4 regions of the Nocardiopsis nanhaiensis genome follow, and region 1 is predicted to be linked to each of the others. Evidence: predicted binding sites of a transcription regulator. Region 1 holds the regulator's gene; each other region holds the start of a gene.

The links. Region 1 encodes HrcA, which represses chaperone genes, less so after heat shock. Its sites were predicted from a motif close to TTGGCACTCTCNNNNNGAGAGTGCCAA; they were not measured.
Region 2: groES (co-chaperone GroES) is a predicted target of HrcA. The motif match lies at 4,006-4,032, and genes of this name have one in related genera.
Region 3: ACYVD1_RS13370 (FmdB family zinc ribbon protein) is a predicted target of HrcA. The motif match lies at 5,851-5,877, and genes of this name have one in related genera.
Region 4: groL (chaperonin GroEL) is a predicted target of HrcA. The motif match lies at 3,375-3,401, and genes of this name have one in related genera.

Annotation. Positions count from the first base shown of each region.
Region 1 is NZ_BAAGZJ010000014.1:73,393-81,164, forward strand. It holds gene ACYVD1_RS09345 (hypothetical protein) at 78-620, opposite strand; gene hemW (radical SAM family heme chaperone HemW) at 910-2,142, shown strand; gene ACYVD1_RS09355 (DUF4870 domain-containing protein) at 2,216-2,896, opposite strand; gene ACYVD1_RS09360 (DUF4870 domain-containing protein) at 2,926-3,255, opposite strand; gene ACYVD1_RS09365 (DUF3097 domain-containing protein) at 3,965-4,804, opposite strand; gene hrcA (heat-inducible transcriptional repressor HrcA) at 4,982-5,995, shown strand; gene dnaJ (molecular chaperone DnaJ) at 6,000-7,145, shown strand; gene ACYVD1_RS09380 (16S rRNA (uracil(1498)-N(3))-methyltransferase) at 7,142-7,772, shown strand, end outside.
Region 2 is NZ_BAAGZJ010000053.1:17,739-25,510, reverse strand. It holds gene guaB (IMP dehydrogenase) at 1-664, opposite strand, end outside; gene ACYVD1_RS22740 (sigma-70 family RNA polymerase sigma factor) at 945-1,595, opposite strand; gene groL (chaperonin GroEL) at 1,856-3,454, opposite strand; gene groES (co-chaperone GroES) at 3,571-3,879, opposite strand; gene ACYVD1_RS22725 (THUMP-like domain-containing protein) at 4,107-5,384, shown strand; gene ACYVD1_RS22720 (coiled-coil domain-containing protein) at 5,765-7,772, shown strand, end outside.
Region 3 is NZ_BAAGZJ010000023.1:36,329-44,100, reverse strand. It holds gene ACYVD1_RS13410 (aromatase/cyclase) at 1-442, shown strand, start outside; gene ACYVD1_RS13405 (MBL fold metallo-hydrolase) at 439-1,374, shown strand; gene ACYVD1_RS13400 (flavin reductase family protein) at 1,444-1,893, shown strand; gene ACYVD1_RS13395 (calcium-binding protein) at 1,896-2,105, opposite strand; tRNA gene ACYVD1_RS13390 (tRNA-Arg) at 2,424-2,496, opposite strand; gene ACYVD1_RS13385 (D-alanyl-D-alanine carboxypeptidase family protein) at 2,919-4,028, shown strand; gene mscL (large conductance mechanosensitive channel protein MscL) at 4,142-4,591, opposite strand; gene ACYVD1_RS13375 (SAF domain-containing protein) at 4,671-5,327, opposite strand; gene ACYVD1_RS13370 (FmdB family zinc ribbon protein) at 5,470-5,832, opposite strand; gene ACYVD1_RS13365 (5-formyltetrahydrofolate cyclo-ligase) at 6,045-6,668, opposite strand; gene ACYVD1_RS13360 (UTP--glucose-1-phosphate uridylyltransferase) at 6,823-7,772, shown strand, end outside.
Region 4 is NZ_BAAGZJ010000015.1:79,393-87,164, reverse strand. It holds gene ACYVD1_RS09885 (SAM-dependent methyltransferase) at 20-775, shown strand; gene ACYVD1_RS09880 (NUDIX domain-containing protein) at 920-1,405, shown strand; gene groL (chaperonin GroEL) at 1,577-3,208, opposite strand; gene ACYVD1_RS09870 (ABC transporter permease) at 3,562-4,368, opposite strand; gene ACYVD1_RS09865 (ATP-binding cassette domain-containing protein) at 4,365-5,330, opposite strand; gene ACYVD1_RS09860 (endonuclease/exonuclease/phosphatase family protein) at 5,654-6,784, shown strand; gene ACYVD1_RS09855 (PadR family transcriptional regulator) at 6,918-7,505, opposite strand; gene ACYVD1_RS09850 (ubiquitin-like small modifier protein 1) at 7,622-7,772, opposite strand, start outside.

The DNA.
Region 1 (7,772 bases):
CCTGCCCCCACCCTCTGCCCCCGCACACGCGAAGGGGGCGCGTGCCGCGCGCACGCGCCCCCGTTCCCCCTGCGGCCTCAGCGCAGGAAGGGGAACCTCTTCACCGGCGCCGTCGAGCCCCACCAGTGGCCCAGGCCCAGGGTGTCGCCGGAGCGCACCAGCGCCAGGCCCACCAAGACCAGGGCGTAGACGATGTGGTCGTCCATGAACGGGTTGTTGTCCAGGGGCAGCACCGCAGCCCACATCAGGATCATCATCAGCGCACCCGAGGCAGCGGCGATCCGTTCGCCGACACCGAGCATCAGGGCCGCGCCGATGGCCAGCAGTCCCACCATGAACAGCGGGTCCGCCCAGAACGTCCCGGCGATGGAGCCGAACGCCCCGGCGAAGGGTCCGGAGGCGTTGGCCAGGAAACCCTCCGTCGGGCTTGCGCCGTTGAGCCAGGAGGCCTCCGTCGGGGTGGCGAAGCCCAGCCCCAGCAGCTTGTCGAAGAAGGCCCACAGGAAGACCCAGCCGATGGAGAGGCGGGTGGCGGCGAAGACGTAGCGGGCCGCGGGCGAACCGATGAGCGTTCGGTTCTCGGCCGACGCGGCTCGGTGGGTGGTCGTATTGCCGGACATCGTGTGTCCTTTCGCCGGTGTGTAGTGGCCACATCCAGACAATCCTGGTGAGAGACCGGGAACGAGGTCCCGTGGTACCGCTCCCAGGAGGCCGAAAGACCCTTCCTCCAGGGAACTTCGGCGAAGGGCCAGCTCAGCGCCGCACTCCGCGGTCCTGGCCCGGGCACGTGTGTCGCAACTCTCGGGGGCGGGAGCCCCGGGACACACTGGCTCCTCCTCAGCCGCTCCCACCCAGCTCCCAGGCTCACCGCCGTGCCGGGCACGCCGCCGTGTCGGCGACACTGGAGGTATGCCATCCGTAGCCCTCGACGGCGAACCCGTGCCCCGGACCGGGGACCTTCCCGCAGCCTCGCTCACCCAGCTCGGTGAGCGCCCGCTCGGGTTCTACGTACACGTGCCCTTCTGCGTCACCCGGTGCGGCTACTGCGACTTCAACACCTACACCGCCGACGAGCTCGTCTCCCGGGACGGCACCGCCACGGCCTCCCGCCAGACCTACGCGGGCCAGGCGGCCGCCGAGGTCGAGCTGGCCGACCGGGTGCTGGCCGGGGACCGGCCGCCCGTCAGTACCGTGTTCGTCGGCGGCGGCACACCCACCCTCCTGTCGGCGGAGGACCTCGGCCGACTCATCACCGCGATCCGCGAGCGCTTCGGCTTCACCGACGACGCCGAGATCACCACGGAGGCCAACCCCGAGACGGTCGACCCCGACTACCTGCGCCGTCTGCGCGCGGCCGGGTTCACCCGGGTGTCCTTCGGCATGCAGAGCGCGCAGCCCCACGTCCTGCGGATCTTGGAGCGAGGGCACACCCCGGGCCGCCCCGAACAGTGCGTGGCCTGGGCCCGAGACGCGGGTTTCGAGCACGTCAACCTCGACCTCATCTACGGCACCCCCGGGGAGAGCGACGAGGACTGGGCGGCCTCCCTCGAGGCCGCGATCGGGGCAGGCCCGGACCACCTGTCCGCCTACTCACTGATCGTCGAGGAGGGAACCCGGCTGGCCGCCCGGGTCCGGCGGGGCGAACTCACCGAGCCGGACGACGACGCCATGGCCGACCGCTACCTCATGGCCGACGAGGCCTTGGCCAAGGCCGGTTACACGCCGTATGAGGTGTCCAACTGGGCGCGCACCGCGGAGGGCCGCAGCGCGCACAACTCTCTCTACTGGACCGGCGGCCACTGGTGGGGCATCGGACCGGGCGCGCACAGCCACGTCGGCGGAACCCGCTGGTGGAACGTCAAGCACCCCGCCGCGTACGCGGCTCGCCTGGCCGGCGGCGACAGCCCGGCCCAGGCCCGCGAGGTCCTCACCGGCGCCGAGCGCAGGTTCGAACGGATCCTGCTCGAAGTGCGCGTGGAAGAGGGCTGCCCCCTGGAGTTGCTGGACGCTCAGGGACTGGCGGCCGCCCGGCGCCTGGTGGGGGAGGGTCTTCTGGACCAGCGGGCGCACGCCGAGGGGCGCGCCGCGCTGACCCGGCGGGGCCGCCTGCTCGCGGACGCGGTGGTCCGCGACCTCACCTGAGGGCGGAACGGCCGGGCCCCGAACACGGAGTGGGGCCCGGCGCTGCCGGGCCCCAGAGGTGGTACAGACGGGTCTACTTGACCCAGCCGACATTCACCGGGTAGCGGTACCACTCGCCGCGGTTGCTGGCCATGCCGGCCAAGATGCCGAACACGATCGCGCACACCCACAGCGCGAAGCTCAGGATCGAGCCGATGAAGATGAGCGTCAGCGGGATCGCGATGACGTAGCCGATCAGCAGCAGGAGCTGGAAGTTCAGCGCCTGGGCCGCCTGGTCCCGGAGGAAGGGCGACTCGTCCTTCTTGATCAGGTACATGACCAGCGGGACGACGAAGCCCAGGATGATGCCGCTCAGGTGGGTGAGCAGCGCGAAGGTCCGCTCCTCCTGGTTGGCCTGGCCGGTGACGGCCGAGGAGTCGCCGTAGCCCGGGGGCGGCGCGTACCCGCCCTGCTGGCCGGGGTAGCCACCCGGGCCGGGCGGAGGGTAGCCGCCGGGCGGCGGGTAACCGCCCTGGTGCGGGCCTCCTTGGGGCGGGTATCCGCCTTGCTGGGGGTACCCCTGTGGCGGGTAACCGCCCTGCTGCGGGTCACCGGGCGGCGGGTAACCGCCGGTACCGGGCGGCGGATAGCCGGGCTGCTGCCCCCCGTCGTACGGGCCGGGCTGGGACGGGTAACCGCCGGAGCCGCCCTGGCCGGGGTACTGGCCGCCCTGGCCGTAGGGGTCCTCCGGAGGCGGGGTGTTCGGATAGGACATGAGAGTTCCTTGGTGTGCGGGAGCTTGTTCTACTTCAGGAGTCGGATGCTCACCGGGTAGCGGTACCAAGCACCCTTGTTGGCGCCGGAGGCTCCCATGACCCCGAAGACGATCGCGACGATCCACACTAGTGCGATGAGCAGGTATCCGATCCAGATCAGGTTCGGGAAGACGATACCCAGACCGACGAAGGTGATGCCAGCCAGAACGTACGGGATCAGCAGCGTGATCTGGAAGTTGGCCGCTTCGGAGGCGTGGTGGCGGATGAACGGCGACTGGTTGCGCTTGGCGAAGTAGACCGCCAGCGGCGGGAGCCACCCCAGGAAAGCGATGACGAACCCGGACAGGTGGGCGAGCATCGCGACGAGGATGTCGTTGGCACCGTCCTGAGCGGGCTGCTGGGCCTGCGGCTGCCCGTAGGCGCCGGGCTGGGCGTAGCCGGGGGGCTGCTGCTCCGCGACCTGGTAATGGGGCTGCTGAGGCTGTCCGTAGGGCTGCTGCGGCGGTGCCTGCTGCGGGGGCTGTTGCGGGTAGCCGGGCTGACCGCCGGAAGGCTGGGCGTAACCGGGCTGACCGTACTGCTGTCCGTAGGGCTGCTGTGGCGCCTGGCCACCGGACGGCTGCCCCCATCCGGGCTGACCGCCGGAGGGCTGCCCATAGGGTTGTTGGGGTTGTCCCTGCGGTGCCTGCTGCGGGGGCTGTTGCGGGGGCTGCTGCGGCGGCGCCTGGTACGGGGGCTGCTGCGGGTGCCCCTGTTGGCCACCGGACGGCTGGGCGTAGCCGGGCTGACCGTATCCCTGCTGCTCGTACTGCTGGCCGTAGGGCGGCTGGCCGTACTGCTGCTGTTCGGGCGGCGGAGACTGCGGCGGCTGCTGCTCGGGGTGGGGCGGCGGGCTCGGCGGCTGGTGCCCCTGCGGGTCGTCCGGGGACGGAGGGTTCGACGGGGTCTCGCTCATGCTCTTCCTAAGCTCCGCTGTTGAGGGACGCTTGTTCTGTTTCCCGGGCTACCAGGCTGTACCGATGACCACGAATGCCCGAAGCGTCGTCAGACGACGTGGTGGGGTAATCCTAGTCTTCCGCGGGGTGCGGTCCCGTGACGAAGTCGATGAGCTCCTCGACGCGCCCCAGCAGCGAGGGTTCGAGGTCCCCGTAGCCGCGGACCGAACCCAGGATCCGGCGCCAGGCCTCACCCGTCTCCAGCCGCCACCCCAGGGCGTCGACGACCCCCTCCTTCCACGGGAGGCCCCGCGGGACCTCGGGCCACGCCCGGATCCCCACCGCGTCCGGCCGCACGGCCTGCCACACGTCCACATAGGGGTGTCCGACCACGAGTACGTCGTCGCCCCGGACCCGCTCCGCGATCCTGCTCTCCTTGGAACCGGGCACCAGGTGGTCCACCAGCACCCCCAGTCTGCGCCCCGGGCCGGGGGAGAACTCCGCCACCACCGATGGAAGGTCGTCGATCCCCTCCAGGAACTCGACGGCCACCCCTTCCACCCGCAGGTCGTGGCCCCAGACCTTCTCGACCAGTTCGGCGTCGTGGGCGCCCTCCACGTAGATCCGGCTCTCCCGGGCGGTGCGCGCCCGCGCGTCGGCCACGGCGATCGATCCGGAGGCGCTGCGCATCGGGCCTTGGGGAACGGCGGTCGGGCGCACCAGCGTCACCGGCTTCCCGTCCTCCAGGAACGCGGCGGGGCCGAGGTCGAACACCCTCTTGCGGCCGCTCCGGTCCTCCAGGGTCACAGTGGCCTTGTCCCAGGACACCACGGCACCGCAGAAGGTCTCGTCGGCGTCCTCGACGACGAGGTCGCGACTGAGGGGTATCTCGCGTACAGCGCCCTTCTTCGGTCGTCGCCAGTCTCCAGCCAGAACGTCGCGGCCGTAGCGGCCGGTTCCCTTGGTAGCCACGGTGGTGCAGTCTACTGGTGGTGTGTCCGGGAGCGCCGCCGGCAGGTGGCGCACGTCGCCGATCGCGCGGGAAGAAACCGGAGCCCAGGGCTTGTTACTACCCGCGGGTAGCCGTGTGGGTTTGCGGCCGGGCATAGAATTAGCACCAAGGACCATGGAGCGCCAGGAGGTGGCGAGTTGCTGGATGAGCGCAAGCTCGCGGTCCTGCGTGCCGTCGTCGAGGACTTCGTCAACACCAACGAACCGGTCGGTTCCAGGGCCTTGGCGGACCGGCACCCCCTCGGTGTCTCCTCAGCGACCATCCGCAACGAGATGGTCGCCTTGGAGGAGGACGGGTACATCGCCCAGCCGCACACCAGTGCGGGGCGGGTGCCCACCGACAAGGGCTACCGGCTCTTCGTCGACCGGCTCTCCTCGGTCAAGCCCCTCTCCGCCGCTGAACGGCGCGCCATCGAGTCCTTCCTCGGCGGTGCGGTGGACCTCGACGAGATCGTCGCCCGCACGGTGCGGCTGCTCGCGCAGCTCACCCGGCAGGTAGCGATCGTTCAGTACCCGTCGCTCACCCGGTCTTCTGTCCAGCACGTGGAACTCGTTCCGCTTGGCGGCCAGCGCATCATGATGGTCGTCATCACCAACACCGGACGGGTCGAACAGCGCGTCATCGACGGGCTGGGCTCCGTCAGCGAAACCGTGGTCAACGACCTGCGCACCATGCTCAATCGGGCCATAGCCGGACGGCACCTCGGCGACGTGCCGGACGCGGTGGAAGACCTGCCCGCCCACGTCGCGCCGGAGGACCGCCCGGTCGCAGTCGCGGTCCTCTCGGTTCTGCTGGAGAGCCTCGTCGAACGGCACGAGGAGAAGATCGTCCTGGCGGGCACCGCCAACCTCGCGGCCGTCGACTTCGCAGCCAGCCTGCGCGAGGTGCTAGAAGCACTGGAAGAGAACATGGTCCTCATCCGTTTGCTCGGTGAGGCGAAGGACCCCTCGATGCTCACCGTGCGCATCGGCGCGGAGAACTTCCACGAGGGCCTTCGGTCCACTTCCATCGTGTCGGCCGACTACGGTGTGGGAAACCAGTCGCTGGCCAAGATCGGTGTGGTGGGACCCACCCGTATGGACTACCCAGGGACAATGGGCGCCGTCCGTGCGGTGGCTCGGTATGTCGGACAGATTTTGGCAGGACAGTAACTCAGTGGCCAGAGACTATTACCAGGTTCTCGGGGTGCGTCGCGACGCGTCCAAGGACGAGATCAAGAAGGCGTACCGGCGGCTCGCGCGCGAGCTGCATCCGGACATCAACCCGGACCCCGCCACCCAGGATCGCTTCAAGGAAGTGACCCAGGCTTACGAGGTCCTCTCCGACGAGAACAAGCGTCGGATGTTCGATATGGGCCACGACCCCTTCGCCCCTGGCGGAGGCGGTGGCGGCGCCGGTGGGTTCGGCGGCGCGGGCGGGTTCGCCTTCGACGACATCATGAACGCCTTCTTCGGCGGGGGCCAGCCCGGCGGCCGCGGGCCGCGGGAGCGGGTTCGGCGCGGACGCAGCATCAAGATCCGCATCGAGCTCGACCTCGTCGAGACCGCGTTCGGTGTGAGCAAGGAGATCACCTTCCCCACGGCTGTCCTGTGCGACACCTGTCAGGGCGAGGGCACGGCGGCCGGTTCGCACCGCAGCACCTGTGACATGTGCCACGGCCAGGGAGAGGTCTCCCAGGTCACGCGCTCCTTCCTCGGCCAGGTCATGACCTCGCGCCCCTGCCCGCAGTGCTCGGGGCAGGGTGCGGTCATCACCAACCCCTGCGGCGACTGCGCGGGCGAGGGCCGGGTGCGGGAGAAGGTGACCCGGACCGTCAAGATCCCCGCCGGTGTCGACGACGGCACCCGCATCCAGCTCGCGGGCGAGGGCGAGGTCGGACCCAACGGCGGGCCGCGCGGCGACATCATCCTCGAGGTCGTGCAGAAGGCACACCCGACGTTCGAGCGCCGCGGTGACGACCTGCACTGCACCATCACCGTCCCGATGACGGCGGCGGCCCTGGGCGCTTCCTTCGCCTTCGACACACTCGACGGCACCGAGAACATCGACCTGCGTCCGGGCACCAACTCGGGCCACGTCATCAACCTGCCGGGCAAGGGCGTTACCCACCTGGACGGCGGCGGCCGCGGCGACCTGCGCATCCGCGTCGACGTGGAGACCCCGGGCAAGCTGGACGAGGAGCAGGAGGCCCTGCTGCGCAAGTTCGCGGAGCTGCGCGGGGAGGACCAGAACCCGGGCCGTTTCAGTCCCGGGCACGGCGGGTTCTTCTCCAAGATCCGTGACGCCTTCGGCGCCAAGTGACCCCACCGGTCTTCCTGGTCGAGACCGCCGTCCTGGCGGGTGACCCGATCCGACTCGACGGGCCGGAAGGGCGGCACGCCGCCGCGGTCCGTCGAGTCCGGGTCGGCGAGACCGTCGACCTCTGCGACGGTCTCGGCCAGCGTGTGCGCTGCGGGGTAGCCGAGGTCGTCGGCAAGGACACCCTGGTCTGCCGGGTGGTGGAGCGCTGGACCGAGCCGGAGCCGAATCCCCGGATCACCGTCGTTCAGGCTCTGCCCAAGCGGGACCGGGGAGAACTCGCGGTGGAGATGATGACCGAGGCGGGGGTCGATGTCCTCGTCCCCTGGTCCGCCGAGCGCTGCGTCACCCAGTGGCGCGGCGACCGCGGGGCCAAGGCGCTGCTCAAGTGGCGGTCCGGTGCCCGGGAAGCGGCCAAGCAGGCCCGCCGTGCGCGGATTCCCGAAGTCACCGAGCCGCTCGGCCGCAAGGGTGTGGCGGCACTGCTCGCCGAGGCGGACCTGGCCGTGGTGCTCCACGAGCAGGGGGCCCAGCGTCTGTCAGAGGTGCCCCTGCCCTCGGCCGACGGCGCGGACATCGTCCTGGTGGTGGGCCCCGAGGGCGGCGTCTCCGACGCCGAGTTGGCGGCCT
Region 2 (7,772 bases), on a different contig from region 1:
CGGCGTCCTTCGTGGCGTTGGGGAACTGCTCGCTCTTGATGAAGTCCTTGACGGTGATCAGGCCGCGCAGCCGGTTCTGGGCGTCGACCAGGGGCAGCTTCTCGACCTTGTGCTTGCGCAGCAGCTCGAAGGCCTGGGCACGGCTGACGCCGACGGGGGCGGTGACCAGGTTCTCGGTGGTCATGACGTCGCGCACCAGGCGGGAGCGGTCGTCCTCGAAGCGCATGTCGCGGTTGGTGACGATGCCGAGGAGCGTTCCCTTGGTGTCGGTGACCGGGACGCCGGAGATGCGGTAGTGGGCGCACAGCCGCTCAACCTCGGCGAGGTCGTCATCGGGCTGACAGGTGACCGGGTCGGTGACCATGCCCGCCTCGGAGCGCTTCACGAGGTCGATCTGACCGGCCTGGTCCTCGACGGAGAGGTTCCGGTGCAGGACGCCGGCCCCGCCCTGGCGGGCCATCGCCACGGCCATGCGGGCCTCGGTGACGGTGTCCATCGCGGCGGAGAGCAGCGGGATGCTGAGCGTGATGTTGCGGGAGAGTTTGGTGGCGGTGTCCACATCGCCGGGCTGGAGGTCGGAGTAGCCGGGTACCAGCAGGACGTCGTCGTAGGTCAATCCCGGCGGGAGCAGTTTGTCCCCGTAGTCGCTGTTGTCCTGGCTCATGACACAACCTCCGCTGTTCCCGGCAACACCTGCGCGGATCGCCCCCGCGTGTCGTCTCATCCTAGGTCGTCACCCCGCTGGGCCTAGGTGGAATGCGGTGTTCGCCCCGTCACCCCGGTCACGAAGTGATGAAGGCCACGCCGGGCCGGCCCGCGCAGTGCGGGGCACCGCACCGGCGAGCGGTCACCGAGGGGAGGCGCCACGGTAGTAACGGCAGTAGCCGCGGACCCGTGGGCGGGAGGCGCAGGCGCGCCGGCCCGGGTAGGGCGAGCGGCCGTGCTTATGGGAGGACGCGGTTCGCCAGGGCCACCTTCCGAAGCCGAGCAATAGCTCGGTGCTGGGCAACCCGTACCGCGCCTGCCGACATGCCAAGGAGATGTCCCGTCTCGTCTGCTGTAAGTCCTGTGATCACTCGCATGACCAGCAACCTGCGCTGCTGGTCGGGCAACTCGTCGAGGAGGTCTCTGGCCCGCTGCGCCTCGATCACGCGGACCGTGGCCTCCTCCGGCCCCGGCCCGTCGTCCGGCTGCTCGGGAACGGTGTCGGTGGGCACCGTCTCCACCCTGCCCGCGACGCGCAGGGTGTCAGCGACCTTGTGCGCGGCGATCCCGTACACGAAGGAGGCGAAGGGCCGACCTCGGTCCTGGTAGCGGGGGATCGCCGAGAGCAGGGCTATGCACACCTCCTGCGCGACGTCGTCGGAGTAGTGCGCCAGCCCGGCCACCCGCGCCAAGCGGGTACGGCAGTAGCGAACCACCATGGGTCGGACCTCGCGCAGCAGCGAGTCCATGGCCCCGTCGTCCCCCTGGACGGCGAGTGACCCCAGATGGTTCAACCCCGTGTCGCGCGCCGCGGTATCCGCCTCGTGGTGTTGCCCGGGCGTATGAGTCCGCTGCGCGGTAACGCCCCCCCGGGCGCCTGTATCCGTCACGTAACGAATGATGCCCGCACTCAGGGACCCAACCACTCCAATCACCAACTACGGAATGGTTACATTTTGGGAAAATAGCCTGAAAACGGCACACAGGAACGGGTGTCGAACGCCACTCGCGTGGTAGTGCGCCGGGGGTGGGACGCCACCGCGTTCCACCCCCGGCCCGGGTTCGCACCCGGTACTGCGTCGCTACCAGCAGGCTCCGCTACCAACGGGACCCGCTCGTGCGCGCGGCCCTTCTCGGCCGGCCCTGCCCGTTAGTGGGCGTGGCCGTCGCCCTCGTCCTCCTCGGGCTTGTCCGCGACCAGCACCTCGGTGGTCAGCAGCATGCCCGCGATGGACGCGGCGTTCTGGACGGCCGAGCGGGTGACCTTGACCGGGTCGATGATGCCCTCGGCGGCCAGATCGCCGTAAACGCCGGTGTTGGCGTTGTAGCCGTGGCCGACCGGCAGCTCGGAGACGCGGTGCGTGACAACGTAGCCCTCAGCGCCAGCGTTCTCCGCGATCCACCGGGCCGGCTCGACCAGGGCGCGGCGGACGATCGCCGCACCGGTGGCCTCGTCGCCGGTCAGGCCCAGGTCGTCCAGGGCGGTTGAAGCGTGCACCAGGGAGGCGCCGCCGCCGGAGACGATGCCCTCCTCGATGGCCGCGCGAGTCGCCGAGATGGCGTCCTCGAGGCGGTGCTTCTTCTCCTTGAGCTCGACCTCGGTGGCCGCGCCGACGCTCAGGACCGAGACGCCGCCCGCGAGCTTGGCCAGGCGCTCCTGGAGCTTCTCGCGGTCCCAGTCGGAGTCGCTAGCCTCGATCTCGTTGCGGATCTGGCGGACCCGGTCGTCCACCTCGGACTGCTCGCCACCGCCGTCGACGATGGTCGTGGTGTCCTTGGTGATGGTGATGCGGCGGGCGCTGCCCAGCACGTCCAGGTCGGCGTTCTCCAGGGACAGGCCGACCTCCTCGGAGATGACCTGGCCGCCGGTCAGCACGGCGATGTCCTGGAGCATGGCCTTGCGGCGCTCACCGAAGCCGGGCGCCTTGACGGCGGCGACGTTGATGGTGCCGCGCATCTTGTTGAGCACGAGGGCGCCCAGGGCGTCCCCCTCGACGTCTTCGGCGATGATCAGCAGCGGCTTCTTGCTCTGCAGGACCTGCTCGAGCAGCGGCAGCAGCTCGTTCAGGTTGCCGATCTTGCCCTGGCTGATGAGGATCAGGCTGTCGTCGAGGACGGCTTCCTGGCGGTCGGCGTCGGTGACGAAGTACGGGGACACGTAGCCCTTGTCGAACTGCATGCCCTCGGTGAAGTCGAGGTCCAGACCGAAGGTCGGGGACTCCTCCACCGTGATGACGCCGTCCTTGCCGACCTTGTCGAAGGCCTCGGCGATCAGGTCGCCGATCTGGGCGTCCTGCGCGGAGTTGGTCGCCACGTAGGCGATGTCCTCGCGCTCCTTGATCGGCACGGCACGGCTGAGCAGGGTGTCCGACACCTGGGTCGCGGCCGCGTCGATGCCCTTCTTCATGGCCATCGGGGACGCGCCCGCGGCCACGCTGCGGATGCCCTCGCGAACCAGCGCCTGCGCCAGCACGGTGGCGGTGGTGGTGCCGTCACCGGCGGCGTCGTTGGTCTTGGTGGCGACCTCCTTGACCAGCTGGGCGCCCAGGTCTTCGTAGGGCAGGTCCAGCTCGATCTCACGGGCGACGGTCACACCGTCGTTCGTGATGGTGGGGGCGCCGAACTTCTTGTCGATGACGACGTTGCGGCCGCGCGGGCCGAGCGTCACCTTGACGGCGTCTGCGAGGCGGTCGACGCCCCGCTCGAGGGCGCGGCGGGCGTTGTCCTCGAACTCCAGGATCTTCGGCATGTGTGAGTGCTTCCTCTAACCGTTCGGGTCAAAAACGAACATCCCGCCCGCCCGGCTTCGAGGGCCGACCGGTGCGGGATGTCGATGGCTTTTCGCCTGTGGCTCTGGGCCGAGAACTACTTCTCGACGACCGCGAGGATGTCGCGGGCGGAGAGCACCAGGTACTCCTGGCCGTCGTACTTGACCTCGGTGCCGCCGTACTTGCTGTAGAGGACGACATCGCCGATGTTCACGTCGAGGGCGACGCGCTTGCCGCTGTCGTCGAGGCGACCGGGACCCACGGCCAGGACCTCACCCTCCTGGGGCTTCTCCTTGGCGGTGTCCGGGATGACCAGGCCGGACGCGGTGGTCTGCTCGGCCTCCAGGGTCTTGACCACGACGCGGTCCTCGAGCGGCTTCAGCACGGTCTTGGTGGCGGTCGACACTGTGTGACCTCCCCCTTCAAAGTCTCGGAGTACTGACGTCAGCCCGTGCGAAGGCACGGACCGACTGCGTAAAAGGGGCGACCGCGGCGGCCTGTCGTCGCGGGTGCCAGACCGGCCTCGTCGCATTTAGCACTCTACCCCTGAGAGTGCCAGAATGGAAATGTGGAGGGAGCCCTGGCCACGGGGGGCGGCTCCACCACACAGTCGTGCCCACAGCAGGAGGATCCATGCGCGTGCCCGCCTTCTCGGCACTGCTCACCGAAACGGGGCGGGAGGTCCTGGCGGGGGTGGATCCGACGGCCGCCACCAAGGACGCTCTGGCCACCGCCTCACGCCTGCGCGAGGACCCGCGCGTGGCCGCCCTCGACCCGGAGATCCCGGCGTCGGAACTGGTCAACGCGGTCATGACCCAGATCATCCTGCGCGAACGAGGACGGGCCAAATTCGGGGAGAACGCCGAGCGAATGTTCTTCACCCCGAACGGCCTGGAACAGTCCACGCGCCGCTCAGTGGCCGAGTATCGCGCGCAGCGAACAGCCCGGCTCCTACCCGCCGGGGTCCGCAGCGGGACACCGGCGGGCGACCTGTGCTGCGGGGTCGGGGCCGACCTGCTGGCTCTGGCCGGACAGGGCGTGGCGGTGGAGGGCGTGGACGCCGATCCGCTGACCGTCGCGGTGGCCCGCGCCAATATCGAAGCACTCGGGCTGGCGGAACGGGCCCGGGTCCGCGAGGGCGAGGTCGACGCTGATACGGGGGGCGACTACCCCCTGGTGTTCTGCGACCCGGCCCGGCGGGGCGGTCGCGGCCGGGTGTTCGACCCCTCCGCCTACTCTCCCCCGTGGGATGTGGCCACGCGGCTGGCCGAAAGCGCGGAGGCGGCCTGTCTGAAGGCGGCCCCCGGCATCCCGCACGAGGCGCTCTCCCCCGCGGCTTCGACCGAGTGGATCTCGGTGGACGGCGAGCTGAAGGAGACCGCGCTGTGGTTCGGCGCCCTGGCCGAGGGACCGGGCCCGCGCCGACGGGCGACCGTGCTGCACGAGCGCGCGGGCCTGCTCGCGCGCGAAGGTTCGGTGGCACACCTGGACGCCGACCCCGACCTGGGCCCCGCTCCGGTTGCCGACGCACGGCGCTACCTCTACGACCCGGACCCCGCCGTCGTGCGGTCCCACCTGGTGGCGGAGGCGGCTGCCCGGGTCGACGGCGCACTGCTGGACGAGCGCATCGCCTATTTCACCTCGGACCAGGCGGTGCGCTCACCCCTGTGGCGCGCACTGGAGGTCCTGGAGTTCGCGCCCTTCTCCCTCAAGCGCCTGCGCGCCTCCGTACGCTCCCATCGGGCCGGAACAGTAACAATCAAGAAACGCGGCTCGGCGGTGGATACCGAGAAACTCCGCCGGGACCTACGGGCGTCCGGACCGGAATCGGTGACGATCGTTCTCACCCGCATAGGAGAAAAGCCCTTCTACCTGCTATGCCGCGAGCTGGAGGCCTCAGCGGCCTCCTGATCCGGCCCGGTGGCGTCGACGCGAGGCCCTCGATCGCATTCACGCACACGGCGCGCAGACCATATCGTTACCTCCCACACCCACATCTTTGGCCATCCCCTGGGGATGGCAGGGGTGATGTCGTTAAACTGGCGCCGCTGAATTCTTTCCCTTCTCATGGGTTCCCCGGAAGGCCGTGTTTGTTGGATCCGCCGCGCGGTTCAGCCAACGTACGCACCGCGCCCGCCGTGCATACGCACAGTCACGCTTTGATCACAGTGGGACACAAGTGGCGCGGGCCGACGCCCAGCCGGGGACCATCGGGAACCCGCCCTCCCTGCGGAATCCCCGTGCAATGATCCGGGCACGGACGGGAGCGCCAGAACCATAAGGAGCACTCGGTGGAACAGACCAATCACAACTTCCTCACCGGGGGAGGTCAGGCCGGTGTCTCCGACCGGATGCGTGACCTGCTCTCCCAGGCGGCCCAGGAGCACGTCTCCGAACAGAAGTCCCAGGGTGCGGTCAGCGAGGAGATGCGCCAACGGCTCGAAGGTATGGAGTGGCTGCTCCGGGAACTGCGCGAACGGGAACTCGCCTCCCTCGCCGAGTCGATCACCGCGGTCGACGGCCGGATCGACGACTTCCTCGCCCGGCCGCCGCAGTGGGCGGAGACCCTCGCCGAGCACATAGAGGTCGTCGGTCAGCAGATCAAGCCCCTGTCAGAGATGCCGTCGCTGAGGGCGGACACGCACCGCATCGCCGGGCACCTGGACACCGCTCTCACCCGTCTCCAGCGCATGGCCGAGACCGGCAACCGCACCGCCGAACAGGTCGCCGACCTGGGCGAGCGCGTCAACGCGCTGGGCGAGACCTTCGGCACCCGCCTGGACGCCCTGGACACGGCCCTGGAGACTCTGAGCAGCCGGACAGAGGCGATCGAGGCTTCGCTGACCTCGCTGGACACCACGCTCGGCGAGCGCCACGAGGAGCTCGGCAGCACGATCCGCACGGGCCTGTCCGAAAGCAAGGACGAGCTCGCCGAGGCGATCGGGCAGAGCCGTGAAACCCTGTCCGCCGCCGTCAAGGAGAGCAGGGAGGCACTCGACTCCGCGAGCACCGCGCTCGGTGAGAACGTCACCTCCTCCCTCACCGCGTCCCTCGAAGAGCGCACGTCCGAGCTGCGCGGCTTCGTCGAGGAGCGCACGGCGGAGCAGTACGAGGCCCTGCTGGCCAAGCTCCAGGAGAACACCGGCGAGCTGGGCGAGCGCACCACTGCCCTGACCGAGCAACTGAGCACGCTCGCCACCTCCTCCGGTGAGCGGCACGAGACCCTGGCCCAGGAGCTGCGCGACCTCGCCGCCACCGCCAAGGAGCGCCACGAGACCCTGACCGGCAAGGTCACCGAGAGCGTCGACCAGCTCAACACCCAGGCCGAGGAGAACCACGCGGAGGCCGCGGCCGCCGTCGCCGACGTCACCGGTTCGCTCGCCAAGCTGCGCGAGAACCACGACAAGTCCCTGAACGAGCTCCGATCGCACCTGCGCCAGCGCCTCGCCGAGCTGGACGAGCAGTTCGAGCTGGGCCGCACCGAGGCCCGCGAGCACGCCGAAGCCACGGCCGAGGAGCTGCGTGCCTCGGTGGCCGAGCGCATCGACGCCCTCACCGCCCGGAACGCCGAGGACGCGGAGAAGGTCGCGACCGACCTCACCGAACTGCGCAGCTTCGTGGGTGCGGAGCACTCCAAGCTGGCCGACTCCGTCGAGGAGCGGCACCAGTCACTGACCGAGGCGCTCACCGAGCAGGCCGAGTCCCACCGGACCGCGCTCGACGAGCGGCTGGAGCGGCACCGCGAGGGCCTCAACAGCAAGGTGGACAACCACCTCTCGCAGATCACCGGCAAGGTCGACCACGAGCTCGGCCGCCTCACCGACCGGTTCGACACCTTCGAAGGGCACTTCGAAGGCAGCTTCGAGGGCATCGAAGGAAAGATCGACGGGGTCGACGGCCGGATCGACGGCCTCAACGGCCGCTTGGACGGGCTCGACGGCCGGGTCAACGGGGTCGAGGGCCAGTTCGAGGGTGTCAGCGGACACTTCGAGGGTGTCGACGGCCGCATGGAGGCCATCGACGACCGCTTGGAGGCGCTCAACCAGCGCCTCAACCAGCTGCCCCAGTCCCTGGAGGTCAGCGAGCTGCACCGCCGCCTCACCGAGCTGACCGAGCGCCCGTTGTTGGACCACTCCGGCAAGCTCGACGAGATCGACGCGCACGTCACCTCCGCGGTCGAGCCGGTCATCCGCGAGCTCAAGCAGCACCCGGACCGCCAGGAGTTCGAGGAGACCGTCACCGAGGCGGTCGAGAACTCGCACGACGACATCACCAAGCGGTTCTCCTCCTTGGAGGAGA
Region 3 (7,772 bases), on a different contig from region 1:
GTACCGGTTCGTCGAACGGGCGGACGCCTGGCCTGACCTGTTGCCGCATGTGGGCAGGGTCGCGCTGGTCGAACCGAAGCCCGGGGTCCAGGACCTGGAGATGGACACCGTGACCCGGGACGGGGACATCCACACCACCCGCTCCATCCGCCTGTGTCTGGGCGAACAGGAGATCGTCTACAAGCAGACGCGCCCGCCCCGGCTGGTGTTCGGGCACGGCGGGGCGTGGGGGTTCGGTGCGGGCGGCCTGATCACGGCCCGGCACACCGTCGCGATCAACCCCGATGCCGTCAGCCAGGTGCTCGGGCCGGAGGCGGGGGTCCACGACGCCAGGAGCTACCTGCGTGAGGCCCTGGGAGCCAACAGCCGGGTCACCCTCTCCCACGCTGTGGCCGCGGCGGAGGGACAGGAGCTGACCGGGACGGATCGGGGGCCGACATGACCGCCCACGTCGTGGCGGAGCACAGCAGGTCCGCCGCCCACCTGGAGGAGTTGGCCCCGGGGGTGCACGCTTACCTCCAACCTCCCGGCGGCTGGTGTGTCAGCAACTCCGGGGTCATCGTCGGCGATGACCTGACCGTGGTCGTCGATTCCCTGGCCACCGAACAGAGGACCCTGCGTCTGCGTGAGGAGGTCGACGCGCTCGCCAGCGGGGGCCGCCGCATCGTGGTCAACACCCACCATCACGGGGACCATGTCTTCGGAAACCATCTGTTCGGTCCGGACACGACGGTTGTCGCCCACGAAGAGGCCCGCCGGGAGATGGCGGAGGCCGGACTGGTCCTCACCGGGATGTGGCCCGACGTTCCCTGGGGGGACGTGCGGGTCACTCTCCCGGACATCACCTTCACGGACAGGATGGCCCTCGACCTGGGATCCCGCAGGGTCGAGCTGATCCATGTCGGGCCGGCTCACACGACCTGTGACGTCGTGGTGTGGCTGCCGGAGGAGCGCGTCCTCTTCGCCGGGGACGTCCTCTTCTCGGGGGCCGCCCCTTTCGTCCTCATGGGGTCGCTGTCGGGCTCGTTCAGCGCGCTGGAGACGATCGGCAGGCTCGGTCCGAGCTTGATCGTCTGCGGGCACGGGGAGGTCGCCGGTCCCGCGCTGATCGACGAGACGGTGTCCTACCTGCAGTGGGTGGAGTGGATGGCACTGGAGGGCCGGGCCAGGGGCCTGAGCCCGTTGGAGATGGCGGGCCGGGCCGACATGGACCGGTACGGCCACCTGACCGAACCCGAACGGCTGGTGGGCAACCTGCATCGCGCCTACACCGAACTCGGCGGGACGGCGCCCGGGGCCGCCCTCGACGTGGCGCACGTTTTCGAGGAGATGGTGTCGTTCAACGGCGGTCGACTGCCGTCCTGCCTGGCCTGAGGAGGCTGGATCGTGTCTGCGTGGAGAAGGACCGCTCCGGATCTGGACCCGGAAGCGTTCCTTGAAGCGATGTCCCGCTTCCCTTCCGGGGTCACCATCGTGACTACACGTGACGCTGGGGGAGAGGCGTACGGATTCACCGCGAGTTCCTTCTGCTCCGTCTCCCGCGACCCCGCGCTGGTCCTGGTCTGCTTGGCCAGGAACGCCAGCTGTTACCCGGTGTTCGCGACCAGTTCGAGAATAGCCGTCAGCATTCTGCCCGAGTCCCGTGTCGACCTGGCGCTGAAGTTCGCCAGCAAGCGGGCGGACAAGTTCGTTGGAGGAGGGTTCACCCTGACCCCCCTGGATTCCCTGGTCGTGGCTGACGCGCTCGCCTCAGTCGAGTGCGTGGTCGACAGCAGGCACGAGGCGGGGGATCACATGATCCTCGTCGGTCGTGTGGAGAGGGTTTCGACGGAGGGCAGGGGAAGGCCCGCCGTCTACCTGGAGCGCGGGTTCACCGGAGTGTCCCCCGAGTGAGATCAGGCCTTCCGTCTTCCGGGCGGAGGGCGGAGTGCGCTGGAGAGGAACGGGTCCCGGTCGACTCTGCGTGGCCGGGGCCCGCCCCAGTGCTGGGGGCCCGGGTGCGGATCCCGTTTGAGCGCCCCGGAGATCGCTGACGGCGAACCGCCGCGCTGCTGCCCCATCCTGCGGTCCCCTTCTTGCTCGGGACCGCGCTTTCCTCCCGACATGTGGTCTCCCCCCTGGTCAGCCTGGTCCCCATGATCGGGGTGGAGGGTGTCCGAAACCCAGACCGACACGATCCCGGGGGCCAACTCACCCGAGAATCCGCGCTTCGGGTCGCCCGAACCCGCGTGCGGTTCCCCGTGTGCGGAGAGGACGCCTTGCCCGGTGCGTCGGCGCCACCCGGTAGGTGTCGGCATCGCGGGGAGGCAGGGGCGGCCTCGCCGGTCGTTTACGGCGACTTGACCGGGTTGCGGGGATTTTTGGGGAAGTAAACACGGAAGGGTGCCCCTCTCGACCGAGAGGGGCACCCTTCCGTACAGGCGCGGCCCCGGCAGGATTCGAACCTGCGACACCTGCTTTAGGAGAGCAGTGCTCTATCCCCTGAGCTACGGAGCCATGTGCGGTGCTGAACCGATTGTTACCCGGTTGCGGGGTCCAGCCTAACCCAGGATGGGTGTGCATGGGGTGCGAATTGGTGTTGGCGGGCCATGCGCGAGACACTCTGCGTGCGTGGCGCAGTACGCTGGCCTACGATTGGTTGTCTTGGTTGTGGTGTGATGTTGTTCATGTCGCGTGTCGCGATTATGGCCACATACGCACTTCGGTCACTGTTGGTGCATGGGTACGACAGATAGCGGTGCCCCGTTGACCAGGCGTTCCATCGAAGGGCCGACGAGACGATCATGGGGGCGGCGTTCAGCCGCCCCGAGGCTCGGCCGCCGGGCCGTAGAGTCCAGTGTGTCCGCATGTGGACATGTAGTAGTTTGCCTTGCGGCCACGAGTAGGTGTTCGAGGAAAATGCAGCCGGAGGATCATTCGTGCCGTTCACTTCTGAGTCGGCGCGGCGGAGGTCCCGCGTACCGGGTAGCGGGGTGCTGACCGCCCTGGGTGGGCTCCCTCGGGTCCGGATGGCGCAGGCGCTGACGCTCGTGCTGGCCACAGGCCTGTTGGTCATGCCCGTGACCGAAGCGGCGGTGACCCCCGCCTCGGCCGAAGCGAGCCTGGAAGACCTGCGCAACAACGCTGAGAGCTCAGCGGAAGCCCTGGAAGAGGCGACCGACGAGTACGTGGAGCGCCAGGACGCCCTTGAGGAGGCCCAGGAAGACCTGGTCGATACCCTCCACGAGCTCCAACAGATCGAGGGTGACCTTAGTGACATGCGCGAACCGCTCGCGCAGTTGGCCAGCACCATGTACCAACAGCCAGAGGCTGGCGAGATCGGCACCCTGGCGACGGGTGACCTCGACGACGACCTGCAGACGCAGGCCTACGCGGCCAAACTGTCCGAGGACAACCAGGCACTCCTCCAGGACGCCACCGACCTGCGCGCGGAGCAGGTGGATCTGGCCGGTGAGGCGCAGGAACTGCAGACCTTCACCCAGCTGGAGCAGGCCGAACTGGCCGCGGAGGTGGACTCGCTGCACGAGCAGTCCGAGGAGAGCACGAACCAGCTCACCGAGGAGCTGGAGGCTCAGGGCCTAGACCCCGACACCTACATGGCCGCGGCCGACTGCGATGACAGCGCGGCCAACGCATCGGACGGCTACCCGAACGGCCTGCTGCCGGAGGAAGCGCTCTGCGAGCTGTACGACGACCACTTCCTCCGCGCCGACGCGGCGGTGGCCTTCCTCGAACTCAACGTGGAGTACGTCGAGGAGTTCGGCGAGAACATGTGCATCACCAGCGCCTACCGTGACCTGCCGAACCAGCACCGCGTGTACGGCGAGGTCGCGCCGGGATTCGCTGCGGTCCCGGGCACCAGTAACCACGGTCTGGGCCAGGCGATCGACCTTGGCTGCGGCATTCAGAACTTCCGCTCGGAGCGGTGGAACTGGATGGAGGAGAACGGCGCGAGGTACGACTGGATTCACCCGGCCTGGGCCAAGTCCAGCCCGTTCGAGCCCTGGCACTGGGAGTACGAGCCGTAAACCGAACCTCGTGCGTGAACGCCGGAGGGCGGCCCGGTGGGCCGCCCTCCGGCGTGTCCGGGCCCCTCGGTCCGGCTGTCCCTCTGGTGCCCTGTTCTCCGAGACCGGTTTCGCTATGCCTTGTTCTCGGAGCTTTCGGAGCTCTCGGCTCCTTCCGTGCTCGCGACCTCGGGCGTGACCTCACTGGTGCAGTTGGGGCACTTGCTGGCCTGCTTGCTGATGTCGCTGAAGCAGTAGGGGCACTCGCGCGTGGTGGCTTCCTCCGCCTTGATGAACTTCTCCATCAGCTTGCCGAGGGGCATCACCACGAAGAAGTAGAGGATCGCGGCGGTGAGCAGGAAGGAGATCAGGGAGTCCACGAAGGCGCCGTACATGAACTGGCTGTCGTTGATCTCGAAGTACAGGTCCCCGAAGGTGGGGACGCCGCCGAAGATACCGAGCAGTGGGGTGATGAACCCCTCGGTGAAGGCGGTGATGAGTGAGGCGAAGACGGAGCCGATGACAACCGCGACGGCCAGCTGCACCAGGTTTCCCTGAAGCAGGAACTTCTTGAAGCCTTCCATGGAACTGCCCTACGTGTTCGTGAGTGACTGACGTGCCCGAATGGGCGCCCGGATAGCTTTCACCACCACTGGTCATGGGTCAACCGCGAATAGTCACGGACAGTCGTGAAGCTGCCGCGTGCCCCGCGAGAGCCCTTGCCTCATCGGCGGTGGCGGCGATGAGGAGGAGCGCTCCGCCCTCTCCGCCGCGTTCGCCTTCCTCTGGCAGGGCGAGCACGGGCCGGTCCTCGACCACCTCCAGCGCCGGGCCCGCGCGGGAGGGCGGTCCGGTGAGTTCGTCCTGCCCGGCGGCGGCCAGCACGTCCACCCGGCTCCCGGGAGAGAGCAGGTCGACCGCGCCAGGGTCGGCCACCCGTACCGGTACCGCCACCAGGTCTGGTCCGTAGGGAGCGGCCGGTGACTCGCTCAGGCGTGCGTCGGTGAGCACCTCGCCTTTGCGGACCGGTGCGTTCAACGGGAGCCCGGAGGCCTGGTCCTCCGGTGCAAGGGCCCCGCCGGGCACGGCGTGCTCCGGCAGGGTGCGGGTGGTGAGGTCGTCCCCGTCCAGGGGCGCGGTCGCGTCGAGGTCCTGTGCGGCGACGAGGACCTCTGTGCTGGGTTCCGGGGGCGGACGGACGACGAGGACGGCGCTGATCGCGGCCAGCGCGGTCAGCGCCGCCGCGAGGACGCGCCGGTACCGGTCGAGCAGGCGGATGACCGCGCGCCGGTGCCGGTAGGGGGGAGGGGCGTTGGTCATGCTTCCAACGTTAGGCCGGGCCGACCCGCCCCAACGGGTTGTCCACAGCCCTGTTCTCCGGGAATCGCGGATATGGGCCGGACAAGGGGAAAGCGCCGCCGAGAGGTCTCGACGGCGCGGCCACGGTCAACGGAACGGTGGCTCAGCTGCTGCTTGCGGGCGTGCTGGCGCTGGAGCTCTTGCTGCTGCTCGAACTGTCACCGCCGCCACTCGTGGCGGGGGCAGCGCCGGAGTCGCCGGTGGACTTAGCAGAGTCGGTGGAGCCGCTGTCCTTGCTCTCGGCGGTGTTCTCGTTGGAGCCGGTCATCGCGGAGCTGTTCGTGGTGCTCGTGCCGCTGTCGGTGCGGTAGAAGCCCGATCCCTTGAAGACGATGCCGACGGCGGAGTACACCTTGCGGAGGCGCCCCTCGCACTCGGGGCAGACGGTCAGCGAATCGTCGCTGAAGCTCTGCACGACCTCCATCTGGGCGTCACACGCGGTGCACGCGTACTGGTACGTAGGCACTGTTCCGGGTCCTCCTTGCTGGCACTCACACCCGTTGACTGCTAAATAGTACGCGTTCGCCGACCACAGCCGCGACAGCACCTCACCCGTAGCTGGCGCCAGGGGAGGGCCCGCGCGGCAACCGACCCTTTCGGGACGCGACCGCCACCAACAACGCCCGATACGGATGCCTTAATCCCCGGGCCTGCCCGCACCACCCGGATCGGCCCGCGTCACCCGCCCGGCCAGGCCACCCCGGCGGGGTCGAACACGTGGAGGCCCCCGCCCGGGGTCACCACAGCTTCGACCCCGCGGTCGTGCGGTTCCACCGGAAGGCCGTCGACGAACTCCTCGTCGTGGACCAAGGCGATCGCGGGCGCGTGCGGCCCCTTGTGGGCCAGCGCCCGGTCGTAACAGCCCGCGCCGCGCCCCATCCGGTTGCCCTGCCGGTCCACGGCCAGCGCGGGGCAGACCACCGCGTCGGCGCGGCCCAGGACCCCAGGGCCGTAGCGATGCCCGGTGGGTTCGACCAGTCCGTGTCCGGCGGGTTCCACGCTGTCCGGCCCGTCGAAGGACGCCCAGTCGAGGGTGCCGTCCGGGAGGAAGACCGGGAGGAGGACGTAGGCGCCCCGCTTCCACAGCGCGTTCACCAGCTTGCGGGTGTCGGGTTCGTCCCCCACGGAGTAGTAGCAGGCCACCGTGCCGCCCATGGCCAGCCAGGGGATCTCCATCAGGGTGTCCCGGACCACTGAACCCACCCGGGCGCGCTCTTCGGACCCTCGGGCCCGACGCTCGGCCAGGATGTGGGCGCGTAGCTTCCGCTTGTCGAACCGGCTCGGGTCGTTCGGGTCGTCCATGGGCCCAGTGTGGCACCCGGCCCGGAGCGGCTTCCCAGCGGAGTGAACGGCCGGTTGCCATTTCGGTGCCGTCATCCGAAACAGGGGGCACTTCTCGGCCACCGATCCGCCACCGGGCGACAGAACGCCTGGTTCCTGTCCTAAAGTGCCCTGCATGAACGCCGACAGCGACCAGACACGCCCACGTCCCGAGGCAGCCCGCGTCACCAAGGCTGTCCTGCCCGCGGCGGGTTTGGGCACCCGTTTTCTGCCCGCGACCAAGGCCACGCCCAAGGAGATGCTGCCGATCGTGGACAAGCCCGCGATCCAGTACGTCGTGGAGGAGGCCGCGGCGGCCCGGCTCCACGACGTACTGATGATCACGGGCCGCAACAAGCGCTCCATCGAGGACCACTTCGACCGGGCGTACGAGCTCGAGGGGGCCCTGGCCGCGAAAGGCGAGGACGGCAAGCTCCGGTCGGTCCGCGAGTCCAGCGAACTCGCCCAGGTCCACTACGTCCGCCAGGGAGAGCCCCGGGGCCTGGGACACGCGGTCCTGTGCGCTGAGCCGCACGTGGGCGACAACCCTTTCGCGGTGCTCCTCGGAGACGACCTCATCGAGTCGGCGGACCTGCTCCGGAGAATGATCGAGGTCCGCCAGGCCCACGGCGGCAGTGTCGTGGCGCTCATGGAGGTGGAGCCCGAGCAGGTCTCCCTCTACGGGTGTGCGGCCGTAGAGCCCACCGGTGAGGACGACGTCGTCACCGTCACCGACCTCGTCGAGAAGCCCGCGCCTGAGCAGGCCCCCAGCCGCTGGGCGATCATCGGCCGTTACGTGTGCGACCCGGCGGTGTTCCCGGTCCTGCACGACACCCCTCCCGGCCGCGGCGGGGAGATCCAGCTGACCGACGCCCTGAAGGACTTGGCCCGTATGGCGCCCGAAGACGGCGGAGGGGTGCGCGGGGTCCTGCTGCGCGGGCGCCGCTACGACACCGGGAACAAGGCCGACTACATCCGCACCGTGGTCGACTTCGCCTGTCGCCGCCCCGAGCTGGCCGAGGAACTCCTACCCTGGCTGCGCGAGTTCCTGGACCGCCAGGAGCAGCTTCTGCCCGGAGGAAACCG
Region 4 (7,772 bases), on a different contig from region 1:
GGCAGGTCACTCTGCTCGGATGGCAACCCCCGCGATTCCCCCTTTGTACCGAGACCTCGACTTCAACGGCCCGCTCTCCGATGAGCGGGCCGCTCGTCTGATCCGCTCGCTCGGCCCGCTCGAGGGCCGCCACGTCGTGGACGTCGGCTGCGGTTGGGCGGAGTTTCTGCTCCGCACGCTGGCCACCGAGCCCAGGGCCACCGGTTTCGGCATCGACCTGGGCGAGGGCAACATCCGGCACGGGCTGGCCAACGCCGAGAAGCGCGGGCTGGCCGACCGGGTCGAGCTGGTGGCCGGGGACGCCGGCGAGTGGAAGGGCGAGCCGTCCGACGTGGTGTTGAACGTCGGCTCGACGCACGTGTGGGGCGGCGACCCCGTCGTGCACACAGCGAACGCCCTCGAGGCCCTGGCCGACCTGGTGAGGCCGGGAGGTAGGGCGCTGTTCGGGGAGTGCTACTGGAAGCGGCCGCCGAACGACGCCGAGTTGGCCGCGCTGGAGGATGTGCCCTGGGACCAGTACCGACCGCTGCCCGAGCTTGTGGACTTCGCGGTCTCCCACGGCTTCCGGCTGTACGCGGTGGAGCAGGCCACCGTGGACGAGTGGGACGTCATGGAGAACGGGAACGCCAAGGGCTGGGAGGACTGGCTCCTGGAGAACCCGGACGCCCCCGGCGCCGACGAGATCCGGGCCCGCGCCGACGGGCACCGGCACTTCCGCCTGCACGGCGCCCGGGAGACCATGGGCTTCGCCTACCTGACCCTGGTCCGGGTCTGAGGCCGACTGTCCACAGGTTCCCCCGAACCGGTTCGCCCGGGGTGCGTTCCTCCCCGCATACTCGGTATCGGGGGAGCCTGACCTTCCGCGCGCTTCAGCCTGCCCGCGCCCGTCCACTCGCACCCGGCCCGCTAGGTTCGGAGCATGGACGTCACGCACCTTGTCGAGAGCGCACGCCGGAACGGGATCGAGCGGTTCGCCGTGGGCGCGATCGTCCACCGGGACGGCGAGATCCTGCTGCTCCGGCGGCGCACGGACGACACCTCGTACCCGGGCGCCGAGGACCTGCCCTCGGGCGGGGTGGACCCCGGTGAGAGCCTGCTGGAGGGCTTGGCGCGCGAGCTGGCCGAGGAGATCGGCATGAAGCCAGGCGTCCTCGGTCTGGAGCCCGGGCCCTTCGGACCGAACCCCGGACCGCTCGCGTTGGAACCGTTCGTCACCTGGTTCGACTACGACTCGCGGCGCGGCACGCGCAAGCGCCAGTTCACCTTCGCCCTGCCGTACGACGGCACCGCGGTGGTCCTGTCCGAGGAACACACCGGTTACCGCTGGGCGCCCGCCGAGGACTACGCGGCCAGCGATCTCACGCCCCAGGTGAAGCTCGCCGTCCGGGACTGGCTGGCGCTCTGAACGGCCCCGGAGCCCTTCCCGGGCTGCACTGAGCGCTCCCGGGAACGACAGCTCCCCGGAACGTGCGAAACCGGGCGGCCCCCGTGGGGACCGCCCGGTCGTCGCGGGCGAGGTCGCGTATCCGGACCTCAGGCGCGCCCGGACCCGTGGGCCCGGGATGTCACGGACCTACTAGAAGTCCATGCCGCCCATGCCGCCGGTCGGGTCGCCAGCCGGGGCCGCCGCCTTCTCCGGCTTCTCGGCGATGACGGCCTCGGTGGTCAGGAACAGACCGGCGATGGAGCCGGCGTTCTGCACAGCCGAACGGGTGACCTTGGTCGGGTCGATGACGCCGTCCTTGAACAGGTCGGTGTACTCGCCGGTGGCGGCGTTCAGGCCGAACCCGGGCTCCAGGTGCTTGACCTTCTCCGCCACGACGCCGCCCTCGAGGCCGGCGTTGATGGCGATCTGCTTCAGCGGCTCGGCGATCGCGCGGCGCACGATGTCGGCGCCGATGGCCTCGTCGCCCTCAAGGTCCAGCTTCGCGAACGCGGGGACGCTGGCCTGCAGCAGCGCGACGCCACCGCCGGGCAGCATGCCCTCCTCGACCGCGGCCTTCGCGTTGCGGACGGCGTCCTCGATGCGGTGCTTGCGCTCCTTGAGCTCCACCTCGGTGGCGGCACCGGCCTTGATGACGGCCACGCCGCCGGCCAGACGCGCGAGGCGCTCCTGGAGCTTCTCACGGTCGTAGTCGGAGTCGGTGCGCTCGATCTCGTTGCGGATCTCGTTGACGCGACCGGCGATGGTGGTGGCGTCACCGGCACCGTCGACGATGGTGGTCTCGTCCTTGGTGACGACGACCTTGCGGGCGCGGCCCAGCAGCTCGAGCTCGGTGTTCTCGAGCTTGAGGCCGACCTCCTCGGTGATGACCTGGCCGCCGGTCAGCACGGCGATGTCGGCGAGCTGGGCCTTGCGGCGGTCACCGAAGCCCGGGGCCTTGACGGCGACGGACTTGAAGGTGCCGCGGATCTTGTTGACCACGAGGGTCTGCAGGGCGCCGTCGGCGACGTCCTCGGCGATGACCATCAGCGGACGGCCGGACTGCAGGACCTTCTCGACAACGGGCAGGAACTCGTTGTTGTTGGAGATCTTGGAGTTGACGATGAGGATGTAGGGGTCCTCGAGGACCGTCTCCATGCGCTCGAGGTCCGTGGCGAAGTAGGGCGAGATGTAGCCCTTGTCGAAGCGCATGCCCTCGGCGAGCTCCAGCTCGAGCCCGAAGGTCTGCCCCTCCTCGACGGTGATGACGCCTTCCTTGCCGACCTTGTCCATCGCCTCGGCGATGGTGTCACCGATCTGGTTGTCACCAGCGGAGATGGAGGCGGTGGAGGCGATCTGCTCCTTGGTCTCGACCTCCTTGGAGAGGTTGCCGAGCTCCTCGTTGATGCGGGCCACGGCGGCTTCGATGCCGCGCTTGAGGCCGATCGGGTTGGCGCCGGCGGCGACGTTGCGCAGTCCCTCGCGGACGAGGGCCTGGGCCAGGACGGTGGCGGTGGTCGTACCGTCACCGGCGACGTCGTCCGTCTTCTTGGCGACCTCCTTGACCAGCTCGGCCCCGATCTTCTCCCAGGGGTCCTCGAGCTCGATCTCCTTGGCGATGGAGACACCGTCGTTGGTGATCGTGGGGGCGCCCCACTTCTTCTCCAGCACGACGTTGCGGCCCTTCGGGCCGAGCGTGACCTTCACGGCGTCCGCGAGCTGGTTCATGCCACGCTCGAGGCCGCGACGGGCCTCCTCGTCGAACGCGATCAGTTTGGCTGCCATTGAGTTCTTGTCCTCCCGTGACCGGGCTGATACGCGATGGGACGAGGCCTGCGCCCGCGACGGACGACCGTGCGCGCACCGGCAACCCTGCTGCCGGAGGCCCACGATCTCGCAGCCTCGCTCCGGCTTAGCACTCGGCAATGATGAGTGCTAACCACTCTTATTTTTAGCACTCGCCCATGGAGAGTGCAAACGATGTGGTCACGATTTCCACTCCCCGAAGAACGCCCGACACCTGCGTAAACGTCCCGTTTCCTGGAGGTTTGTGCGCTCGGCGAACAGCAGGGGTCCCCCAAGGGAGGCCGAGGGGCGCGGGTGCACACCCCTCAACTACCCCGCGGGCGCGCGGATACTCAGCTGCTCAGCCGACGCATGGAGCGCGCACCCAGCGCCAGCGCCAGTACGGCCATCCCGGCTGCCATGGCCCAGCCGAGCAGAACCGTGGTGTCCCAAGCACCACCGCTGAACAGCACCCGGGCCGCGTCCACCACGTGCGCCACCGGGTTGAACCGCGACAGCGTGTACAGCCACCCCGGCGCGAGCTCCATCGGCAGCAGCACGCCGGAGAGCAGCATCAGCGGCATGATCACGGTCTGGAGGACCGGCGCGAACACGTACGTCTGCTTGGCGGCCATCGCGGCCAGGTACGACAGCGTGGACAACCCGATCCCGAGGACCGCGAGCAGGGCGAAACCCGCGAGCGCCCCCAGCACCGTGGTCCGGAAACCGAACGGCACCACGAGCACGATGATCAGCAGCATTTGAACGAGGACGATGAGCACGTCCCGCAGGACCCGGCCGAGTAGCAGTGCCACCCGGCTGGTCGGGGTCGCCAGCATCCGTTCGTGCGCACCCGAGGCCATCTCCGGCAGCAGACCGAACCCGGCGAACCCGGCGGTGAACAGGGACAGCATGACCAGCAGACCGGGGACGAACCACTGCCAGGGGTTCTCGCCCTCGGCGCCCGCCAACCCGGTGAGCAGGGGCGCGAACAGCACCAGGTACAGCAGCGGCTGGAGCATCCCGAAGGCGACCAGGAACGGCCGGTACAGGATCGGGCGCATCTGGCGCGCGAAGACGGTTGCGGTGTCGCGCAGCATGCCCGCAAGTCCTCCGGTGGTCCGCTGGGGGTCTGCCCCGGTGCGGTCGACGGCGGTCACTGGTCCCCCTCGCGCAGGCTGCGGCCGGTCAGGGTCAGGAACACGTCGTCCAGGGTGGGCCGCTGCACCTGGACGGTGCGGAGGTCGAGGCCGGCGGCGTCGAGAGAGCGGAGCAGCTCCGGCAGGGCGGTGTCGCCGCGCTCCGTTCGGAAACGCACCTCAGGGGCGGCCCGGTCACGGATCTCGACCCCGCCGGGCGGCGAGGTCCGTTCGGCCACCTCGGCGGCGCCCTTGGCCTGGGCCTGGTCGGCGAAGCCGAGGGTGATGAGGTCGCCGGACACCCGGCTCTTGAGCTGGTCGGGGGTGCCGTCGGCGATCACCCGGCCGTGGTCGATGACCAGGACCCGTTCAGCTGTGGAGTCGGCCTCGTCCAGGTAGTGGGTGGTGAGGACGACCGTCGTCCCGTACTCCTCCCGCAACCGCGCGACGTGCTCCCACAGGTTGGCCCGGCTGTGCGGGTCGAGGCCGGTGGAGGGCTCGTCGAGGAACAGCAGTCCGGGCCGGTGGATCAGCCCCATCGCGATGTCGAGCCTGCGTCGCTGGCCACCGGAGAGCTTGGTGACCTCGCGCCCCGCGGCGGCGGAGAGGTCGAGCACCTCCAGCAGCTCCTCGGTACGGCTGCGTGCGGTGCGCCGGTCGAGCCCGTAGAGGATGCCTTGGGTGTAGAGCTCGTCGCGGGCGCGCTGGTCCTCCCCGGCACCGTGCCCCTGCCCGACGAACCCGATCCGGCGGCGCACCTCCGCGGGCTCGGTGCGTACGTCGCGCCCGGCGACGGTGGCCGCTCCCGACGTGGGTTCGAGCAGGGTGGTGAGCATGCGCAGGGTGGTGCTCTTTCCTGCACCGTTGGGACCGAGGAGCGCGACGAGCTCCCCCTCGGCCACGTCGATGTCGACGCCTCGCACGGCCTCGACGGTCTCCTTGCCGGCCCTGAAATGCCGGGTCAGCTCGCGTGTATGGATCATCGCCCTCTCCGTATTAAAACTTGAATACAGAGTCAGGATGCAGCACCCGGGTCAGATATTCAAGTTTTTATAAGCGGGTTGTTTGGCTACGCCCTACCCGGATTCCGACGGGCCTGAGCGGGCGGCGAACGCGGCACACCGGAGGTGGGAGATGTCGGCGGGCCCCGGCCGTGACCGCCATCAGTTGTCCACAGGGCCTGTTTTCGCGGGATCCCCGCCGGTAATCTCGAAAAGAGCTTTGCGCGCGTCCCCTGACCCCCCGGGCCGATGCCGTCCCTCGGATCGCGCAGGCGGGATCGTCACTCGAATCGAGGAGCCCCGCTATGACCAAGCCACGATTACACACCGGGCTGCGCCTGCTGGCCTCCACCGGAGCGTTGGCCCTGCTCACCGCGGGCGTGCTCACCGCACCGGGGCAGACCGCCGCCGCGGCCCCCGACACCGGCTATGGTGCCACCACCGCCCCGGCCGACTACGAGGGCATCGTCGGCCAGTTCAACATGTTCGGTTCGGTCGGCCACTACGGCCAGGCCGAAGACATCGTGTGGGCCATCGGTAGCAGCGTCCGCGACCGCGGGCCGCTGGCCCTGGCCCTGCAGGAGGTCTGCGAGAACCAGATCGAAGCCCTCGCCGACGACCTCAAGGGCTACGGGTACGTTTTCGAACCCGCCTGGGCCGAGCCGGCTGACTCCGCTGATCCGGACAACGCGAACAGGGAACCGGCCCGTTGCCGCGACGTACCCGGTGAAGGAGCGAAGGGAGAGGTGCCGCCCCGATACGGAAACGCGGTGCTCATCCAGGAGGGCCAAGGGTTCGGCACCCAGGGCGATGCCGAGGTCGGCCGGTTCGACCTGGGCTCCTTCCACGTCACTGAGTACCGGTCCATGGTGTGCACGTCGTCGGACGAACTGGCGATGGCCGTGTGCTCCACCCATCTGACCAACGGACCGAACAAGGAAGACGAGGTGGCCCGCGAAGGTGAGGTCCAAGAGGTCGCGGACCGGATCCGGGACAACTACGGTGCAGGGTCAGTGGTCCTCGGTGCCGACCTCAACATGGAGCCGAACGAGGCTTCCATGTCCTCCCTCTACCACCCGGACTACTACTCAACGCTGTTAGGGCCCGATGCCGGTCAGGGATACCTCCGCGAGCTCATGAGCGAGTGCGGCAACGAGATGAACTTCTTCTGTCGCGGGGGTGCTTCGACCTTCGGGGCGGTGCACGGTGGCACGGGCCAGCGCACCGGGGAGCCCGACCGCCAGTACGACTACCTGTTCGCCAGCCCGAACGTGCGGGTGACGGACAGCCGGGTCACCCAGCCCTCCCAGAACTGCGCCAACCCGGCGCACGGGGTGGAGCACGAGGATATCGGGTCCGGGCTGGCCTCGAACGAGTCCATCTCCTGCTCGGACCACGAGATGCTGTGGGCCCGAATCAGCGTCCACTCCCCGTAGGCCGCAGCTCGGCGGACGAGACGCATGGCGGGGGCCGCCCTCCTGGCCCCGCCACCGCCGTGGTCGACGGTTCGCGGCTGCCCAGCCGCGAACATACGTCCACGCGCGCTTGTGCACGCGGGCGGATGACCGCTCAGGCCGGAGGTAGTCCGAAGGCACGGGGATGGTCGTCGGCCATGACGTACTCCCCCGCTTCCAAGGAGTCGATGAGCTGCCGGGTCCAGGCGGCCTCGGTGGCGACCATGTGGTGCCCGAGCCGGAAGAGCTCGCGGACGTGCGGCGGCTTGCCCCACTCCGTGTCGGAGGCCCCGATGAACTCGGCGCACTCCTCGGCGTATTTCTCCAACCCGACGAGCCGCTCCGCCAGCAACTCGACCACCTCGGCGCGCGGCAGCCCGGTCATCAGGGTGACCCCGGCGGACAGCAGGGCGTAGTCCTTGCCGGCGTGGCTGAGCGCCCGGCGCATCAGCCGACGGAACTCGGCCTCACCGTCCTCGGTGATCGCGTAGGAGGTACGTCCGGCCTCCTCGTCTCCCTGCGCCACGAAATCCCGGATCTTCCCCTGCGCGGAGAGTTTGCGCAGCGCGTGGTAGATGGACCCCCACTTGGTGTTGGCCCACTCTTCGGCGCCCCAGTCCATGAGCTCGCGGCCCACCCGGTACCCGTGTGCCTGACCGTGGATCCGCACGACCCCTAGCACCAACAACCGTGTCGCCGACATCGCCACCCTCGTCCCGGAAGAATCCTCATCCCAGGCTACGAGGCTCCGGCCAGGGCCGGTCCGGGCACGAGAAAGGGGGCGGACGCCAGTGGCGTCCGCCCCCGCAGTTCACCCGGTCAGCAGCCTCCGGCCACGGCGGGGATGATCGAGACCTGCTGGCCGTCCTTGACCTCGGTCTGGAGGCCCTTCTCGAAGCGGACGTCCTCGTCACCGACGTACACGTTCACGAAACGGCGGACCTTGCCGTTGTCGTCGAGGATGCGGGCG